One region of the Aquibium oceanicum genome, then DNA from elsewhere that is predicted to be linked to it. Evidence: riboswitches for the same ligand, from Rfam matches in the RefSeq annotation. Region 1 holds a riboswitch; the other holds the start of a gene.
What was found. Region 1 has a riboswitch for S-adenosylmethionine ahead of metX (homoserine O-acetyltransferase MetX). Riboswitches for the same ligand answer to the same signal wherever they lie in the genome.

Region 1 (3,405 bases):
CACTCCTCACCATCGTGCGCGAGCTTCATGCGCGCGGCGTGTCGCTGGACGACATGGACGTGAGGCTCTGCGAGATCGGGCCGGTCGACCTCGACCTTCTGCGGGAGTGCTTCGACGAGGTGGCGAAGGAGCTCGCCGATCGCGACCCCGTCGCCGCCTGAGCGCCATTCAGCGCTTCAGCACGAACACGGCCTGCTGGCCGAAGAAATTCCAGAACCACCACGGCATCGACACCCCGATCGGGTGTCCGTCCCGATCCAGCGCCATCGCGCTCTCCACCGTCGCGCCGATCTCGTCGCACAGGTTGATGAAGTCGCGGATGGTGCAGAAGTGGATGTTGGGGGTGTTGTACCAGCTGTAGGAAAGTTCCCGTGTCACCGGCATGCGGCCGCGAAACAGCAGCGAGAGACGCACCTGCCAGAAGCCGAAATTGGGGAAGGAGACAATCGCCCGTTCGCCGATGCGCAGGAGATCCGTCAGTACCTCCTTCGGATTGCGCGTCGCCTGCAGCGTCTGCGACAGGATCACGTAGTCGAAGCCCTTGTCCGGATAGAAGACGAGGTCGGTGTCGGCGTCGCCCTGGATCACCGAGAGCCCGCGGGCGACGCTCTCGTTGACACCGCGCTGGGAGATTTCCACGCCGCGCCCGTCCACCTGCTTGTCGAGTTCCAGATACTCCAGCAGTTCCCCGTCGCCGCAGCCGACGTCGAGAACACGCGCGCGCGGCTTGATGAAGTCTGCGATGACTTTGAGGTCGATGCGGGGTCCGTTGCGGCCGGTCATGCGAGTTCCTCCAGTCCGCGCGCGCGGGCGGCGGAACGCAGGAAGCCGCTGACGGCGGCAAACATTTCCGGCTCGTCCAGCAGGAAGGCGTCGTGGCCGCGATCGGTCTCGATCTCGACGAAGGAGACGGAGGCGCCGGCGGCGTTGAGTGCATGCACGATGGTGCGGCTTTCCTCGGTCGGGAACAGCCAGTCGCTGGTGAAGGAGACCAGGCAGAAACGCGTCTTCGTGCCCGTGAATGCGTCCGCCAGTCGTCCGCCATGGTCGGCGGCGAGGTCGAAATAGTCCATCGCGCGGGTCATGTAGAGGTAGGAGTTCGCGTCGAAGCGGTCGACGAAGCTCATGCCCTGGTGGCGCAAGTAGCTCTCGATCTGGAAATCGGCGTCGAAGCCGAAGGTCAGCGCCTCCCGGTCCTGCAGGTTGCGGCCGAACTTGCGGTGCAGCGCCGCCTCGGAGAGGTAGGTGATGTGCGCGGCCATGCGTGCCACCGCCAGCCCCTTCTCGGGCCGCTTGCCGGCCTCGATATAGCGCCCGCCGCACCAGTCCGGGTCGGCCATCACGGCCTGCCGTCCGACCTCGTGGAAGGCGATGTTCTGCGAGGAATGCCGCGCGCCGGTGGCGATCGGCAGCGCCGTCAGAACGCGCTCGGGATAGCTCGCCGCCCATTCCAGCACCTGCATGCCGCCCATCGAGCCGCCGATCACCGAAAACAGCCTGTCGATGCCCAGATGGTCGACCAGCATGACCTGGGCGCGCACCATGTCGCGGATGGTCACCACCGGCAGGTCCAGCCCCCAGGGCTTCCCGGTATGCGGATTGATCGAGGCCGGTCCGGTCGAACCGAGACAGCCGCCGATGACGTTGGAACAGATGACGAAGAAGCGGTCGGTGTCGATGATCTTACCGGGGCCGATCAGCACTTCCCACCAGCCGGGCTTGCCCGTCACCGGATTCGGGTTGGCGACGTGCTGGTCCCCCGTCAGCGCATGGCAGATCAGCACGGCGTTGGACCGCGCCTCGTTCAGCGTGCCGTAGGTCTGGTAGGCGATCTGGAACGGCGACAGCGTCTTGCCGGAATCGAGCCGGAGCGGGTGGTCGGGTCCGAAGCGAACGACGAGGCTCGTCGGCTCGTTGGCTTCGTTGTTCGAGGTGCGGACGCGCGGGGCGGCCATGGTGCTTCCTTCTGCCGACCAAAAAAAACCGGCATTGCGCTAAGGCAAGCCGGTTACGATCCGCAATCGGCCCTTTAGCGAGTTGTTTAACGTGGCTGCAAGCCGACCGGCCAAATCACCACGACGTTCGCCCGCTTAATATCCCCGCCGTCCCTTTGCGTCAACTTCAAAGCTTTGCTAGAGGAAGCCGCCTTCCGGCACAGCCAGCTCCATCCGACAGGACCGCCATCATGACCGAGCTACAGCGCCCCGAGCCGAAACCCGGCGTCATGGACATCGCGGCCTACGTGCCCGGCAAGAGCGCGGCGCCGGCCGGCGTGAAGACGGTCTACAAGCTCTCGTCCAACGAGAGCCCGCTCGGTGCCTCGCCGAAGGCGGTTGACGCGGTGCGCGACGTCGCCGGCAAGCTCGAATTCTACCCCGACGGTTCGGCCACGCGCCTGCGCGAAGCGATCGCCGAGGTGCACGGGCTGAACCCGGCCAACATCATCTGCTCCAACGGTTCGGACGAGGTGCTGGGCCTGCTGGCGCTCACCTACCTGCAGCCGGGCGACGAGGCGATCTTCACCGAGCACGGCTTCCTCGTCTACCGCATCTATACCCAAGCCGCGAGCGCGGTTCCGGTCGCCGTCAAGGAGACCGACGAGACGGCGGACGTCGACGCCATCCTGGCAGCGGTCACGGAGAAGACGAAGATCGTCTTCCTCGCCAACCCGAACAACCCGACCGGCACCTACATCCCGTTCGAGGAGGTGCGCCGTCTGCACGCCGCCCTGCCGAAGCACGTCCTCCTGGTGCTCGACGCCGCCTATGCCGAGTACGTGCGGCGCAATGACTACGAGTCCGGCATGGAACTCGTCGCGTCCTCCCAGAACGTCGTCATGACGCGCACCTTCTCCAAGATCCACGGCCTCGGCGGCGCCCGCCTCGGCTGGATGTACGCCCCGGCCCACATCATCGACGCGCTGAACCGCGTGCGCGGTCCCTTCAACGTCAATGCCGTCGCGATCGAGGCCGGCATCGCCGCGATCCGCGACCGCGCCCATGTCGAGGAGGCCGTCGCCCACAACGACAAATGGCTCGTCTGGCTGACGGAGGAACTGACCAAGCTCGGCCTCCGGGTCACCCCGAGCGTCGGCAACTTCGTTCTCATCCACTTCCCCGACGAGGCGCACTCCGCCGCGGCTGCCGACGACTATCTCACGCAGCGCGGCTACATCCTGCGCCGCGTCGGAGGCTACGGCTTCCCGAACGCGCTGCGCATGACGATCGGCACCGAAGAGGCGAACCGGGGCGTCGTCTCGGCGCTGACCGAGTTCCTGAAACCGTGATGGCCGAGCCGCTTTTTGCCCGCGTCGCGCTCATCGGCATCGGCCTCATCGGTTCCTCGCTGGCGCATGTCATCCGCCGCGAGGGCCTCGCCGGGACGGTCTCGATCTCGAGCCGCAGC
Region 2 (3,405 bases), 630 kb from region 1:
TCGCCGTCTTCGTGGTCGAACTTTTGGCGCGCTTCGCGGTGTACAGACTCGCCTTCTTCCGCGATCCCTGGCGCATCTTCGATCTCGTCGTGGTGGGTATCGCCCTGTTCCCGGCGACCGGCAACCTCTCGGTACTGCGCGCGCTGCGCATCCTGCGGGTGCTGCGACTCGTCTCGATGGTGCCGTCGCTGCGCCGCGTTGTCGGGGGCCTTGTTGCTGCCCTTCCGGGAATGGGCTCGATCATGCTCCTGCTCACGCTCGTCTTCTACGTCTTTTCGGTCATGGCCACGAAGCTCTTCGGCGCTGCCTTTCCCGAATGGTTCGGCACCATCGCCAGTTCGGCCTACTCGCTATTCCAGATCATGACGCTGGAAAGCTGGTCGATGGGTATCGTGCGTCCGGTCATGGAGGTATTCCCTCTGGCCTGGCTGTTCTTCATCCCCTTCATCGTGTGCACGACCTTCACCGTGCTCAACCTGTTCATTGGCATCATCGTGTCGGCCATGCAGGAGGAGCACGACGCAGAGGCCACCGCCGAACGCGCCGCCCTGCAGGGCGAACAGGAGATGATTCTCGCCGAGATCAGGGCGCTGCGGGAAGAACTGCGCGCGATGGCGAGCGAGCGGCGGTAGGGCCGTCAGCGAAAGTGTTTCGACAGCTTCAGGCCCTGCGCCTGGTAGTTGGAGCCGAGATCGGTCCCGTAGAGCGCCTTCGGCTTGGAGAGCATGTGCTCGTAGACAAGCCGGCCGACGATCTGGCCGTGCTCCAGAATGAAGGGCACCTCGTGGCTGCGCACCTCCAGCACGGCGCGGCTGCCGGTGCCTCCGGCGCCGGAATGCCCGAAGCCGGGATCGAAGAAGCCGGCATAGTGCACCCGGAACTCGCCCACCAGCGGATCGTAGGGCGTCATCTCGGCGGCGTATCCGGGCGGCACGTGAACGGCTTCGCGCGAGACGAGGATGTAGAATTCGTCCGGATCGAGGATCAGTTCGCGGCTGCCATGCGCGTGCAGCGGCTCCCAGAATTCGAGCACATCGTGGGCCGCGCGCCTGTCGACGTCGACCAGCGCCGTATGGTGCTTGCCACGATAGCCGATCGGCCCCTGCGCACTGCCTTCGAGGTCGATCGACAGCGCGATGCCCCCACCCGTCACGTTCGGCTGCTCCGACGCGACCAGCACGTCCGTGCGGTGCAGCGCTGCCAGTTCCGGCTCGGAGAGGATCGAATTGCCTTTTCGGAACCGGATCTGCGACAGCCGGGAGCCGGTGCGGGCGACGATCGGAAAGGTGCGAGGGCTCACCTCGAGATAGAGGCCGCCTTTGTACCCCGGAGCGATCTTGTCGAATTCCGGCCCGTGGTCGGTCATCACGCGGGTGAAGATGTCGAGCCGGCCCGTGGAGCTCTTCGGATTGGCCGAGGCCGCCACGCCGTCCGGTAGCGCCAGGCTTTCCAGCAAGGGCACGATGTAGACGCAGCCGGTCTCCAGCACCGCGCCCGCCCGAAGGTCGATCTCGTGCAGCTTCAGCCGGTCGAGCTTGTCGGCGACCTTCTTTTCCGGGCCGGGCAGGAAGCTCGCACGCACGCGGTAGGCCGTCTCCCCCAGCCTCAGGTCCAGGCTCGCCGGTTGGATCTGGTCGGCGTCAAGCGGGCGCGGCGTCGACAGGGCACCGGCCTCGAAAAGGGCCGCTATCTCGTGATCGGGAAGGATGCCTGTCGTACGCAAGTCTTCGCTCCGGTCGGCCCTGTCGCGGCCGCGTGGCGCATCGGGCGATTCGACGTTTCACACGCAGGCGATTGACGCAAGCCCGCCCCGGGTTTATGGGACCGTTTATCCCGTGGTGATTTGGCCGGTCGGCTTGCAGCCACGTTAAACAAGTCGCTAAAGGGCCGAACGCAAGACCGGCATGCGACTTTCGCGGCCGGTTTTTTTGTGCGTGAGGCATGACGACGATGAACGAGACGAAGCGAAACTGGAAACCGGCGACGGCGCTGGTGCACGGCGGCACGGCACGGTCGGCCTTCGGAGAGACGTCTGAAGCGCTCTACCTGACTCAGGGCTTCGTCTACGAGACCGCCGAGGCCGCGGAAGCCCGCTTCAAGGGCGAGGAACCCGGCTTCATCTATTCCCGCTATGCCAATCCGACCGTGGACATGTTCGAAAAGCGCATGTGCCTGCTGGAAGGCGCCGAGGATGCCCGCGCCACCGCGTCCGGCATGGCTGCGGTTTCCGCCGCCCTTCTGTGTTCGGTCAGGGCCGGCGATCACGTGATCGCCGCACGCGCGCTCTTCGGCTCCTGCCGCTGGGTCATCGAGACCCTGATGCCGCGTTACGGCATCGAGACGACGCTGGTCGACGGCACGAAGATGGCGGAATGGGAGGCTGCGCTGCGGCCGAACACGAAGCTCTTCTTCCTGGAAAGCCCGACCAACCCGACGCTGGAAGTGATCGACATCGCGGCCGTCGCAGCCATTGCCAACGGCATCGGCGCGCGGCTCGTGGTCGACAACGTCTTCGCCACGCCGCTGCAGCAGAAGCCGCTGGAACTCGGCGCGCACGTCGTCGTCTATTCCGCCACCAAGCACATCGACGGTCAGGGCCGCTGCCTCGGCGGCGTCGTCCTGTCGGACAAGAAATGGATCGACGAGAATCTGCACGACTACTTCCGCCACACCGGCCCGAGCCTGTCGCCGTTCAACGCCTGGACGCTGCTGAAGGGCCTGGAGACGCTGCCGCTGCGGGTTCGCCAGCAGACGGAGAGCGCGGCGCGGCTCGCCGGCCATCTCGCCTGCCACTCCGGCATCGCGAAGGTCATCTATCCCGGCCGGAACGACCATCCGCAGGCCGACATCATCGCCCGGCAGATGAAGGGCGGCTCGACGTTGATCTGCTTCGAGGTCAAGGGCGGCAAGCAGGGCGCCTTCCGCATGCAGAACGCGCTGGAGACCATCCGCATCTCCAACAACCTCGGCGACGCCAAGAGCCTGATCACGCACCCCGCGACCACCACCCACAAGAATCTGACCGACGAGACGCGCGCGCAACTCGGGATCAATCCCGGAACGGTGCGGCTTTCGGTGGGCCTCGAGGACGCGGACGACCTGATCGAGGACATCGACAGGGCGCTGGACCAGGCGGCGTAGGCGTAGTCGCCCCTCGTAGCGCGAGAATCGACCGGAGGATAACACGTCTTCCTTGCAGAAGGATCCTGGTCTATGTCTGCGACGATCAGGGAGTTCCGCCATGCGTCGTGTCCTGCCATACGTAGTAGTCCTCGCGGCGGTGACGCCCGTATCGGCGCAGACGGTGGACGAGGTGAGCGCCGACGGGATCGCGAGAAGCCTGTCTCGCTACATCGGCTCAAGGTCGTTCGAGACGGGCATATTCAAGGTCTCAGCCGAGGGGGA

Region 2: linked by a shared signal. The riboswitch ahead of BSQ44_RS20205 (O-succinylhomoserine sulfhydrylase) and the one ahead of metX (homoserine O-acetyltransferase MetX) in region 1 are both predicted to bind S-adenosylmethionine.

Annotation. Positions count from the first base shown of each region.
Region 1 covers NZ_CP018171.1:4,753,894-4,757,298, reverse strand. The annotation lists gene BSQ44_RS23215 (hypothetical protein) at 1-161, shown strand, start outside; gene metW (methionine biosynthesis protein MetW) at 169-783, opposite strand; gene metX (homoserine O-acetyltransferase MetX) at 780-1,955, opposite strand; SAM riboswitch at 2,010-2,087, opposite strand; gene hisC (histidinol-phosphate transaminase) at 2,186-3,286, shown strand; gene BSQ44_RS23195 (prephenate/arogenate dehydrogenase family protein) at 3,286-3,405, shown strand, end outside.
Region 2 covers NZ_CP018171.1:4,128,650-4,132,054, forward strand. The annotation lists gene BSQ44_RS20195 (ion transporter) at 1-632, shown strand, start outside; gene BSQ44_RS20200 (2'-deoxycytidine 5'-triphosphate deaminase) at 638-1,723, opposite strand; SAM riboswitch at 1,826-1,903, shown strand; gene BSQ44_RS20205 (O-succinylhomoserine sulfhydrylase) at 1,951-3,141, shown strand; gene BSQ44_RS20210 (hypothetical protein) at 3,242-3,405, shown strand, end outside.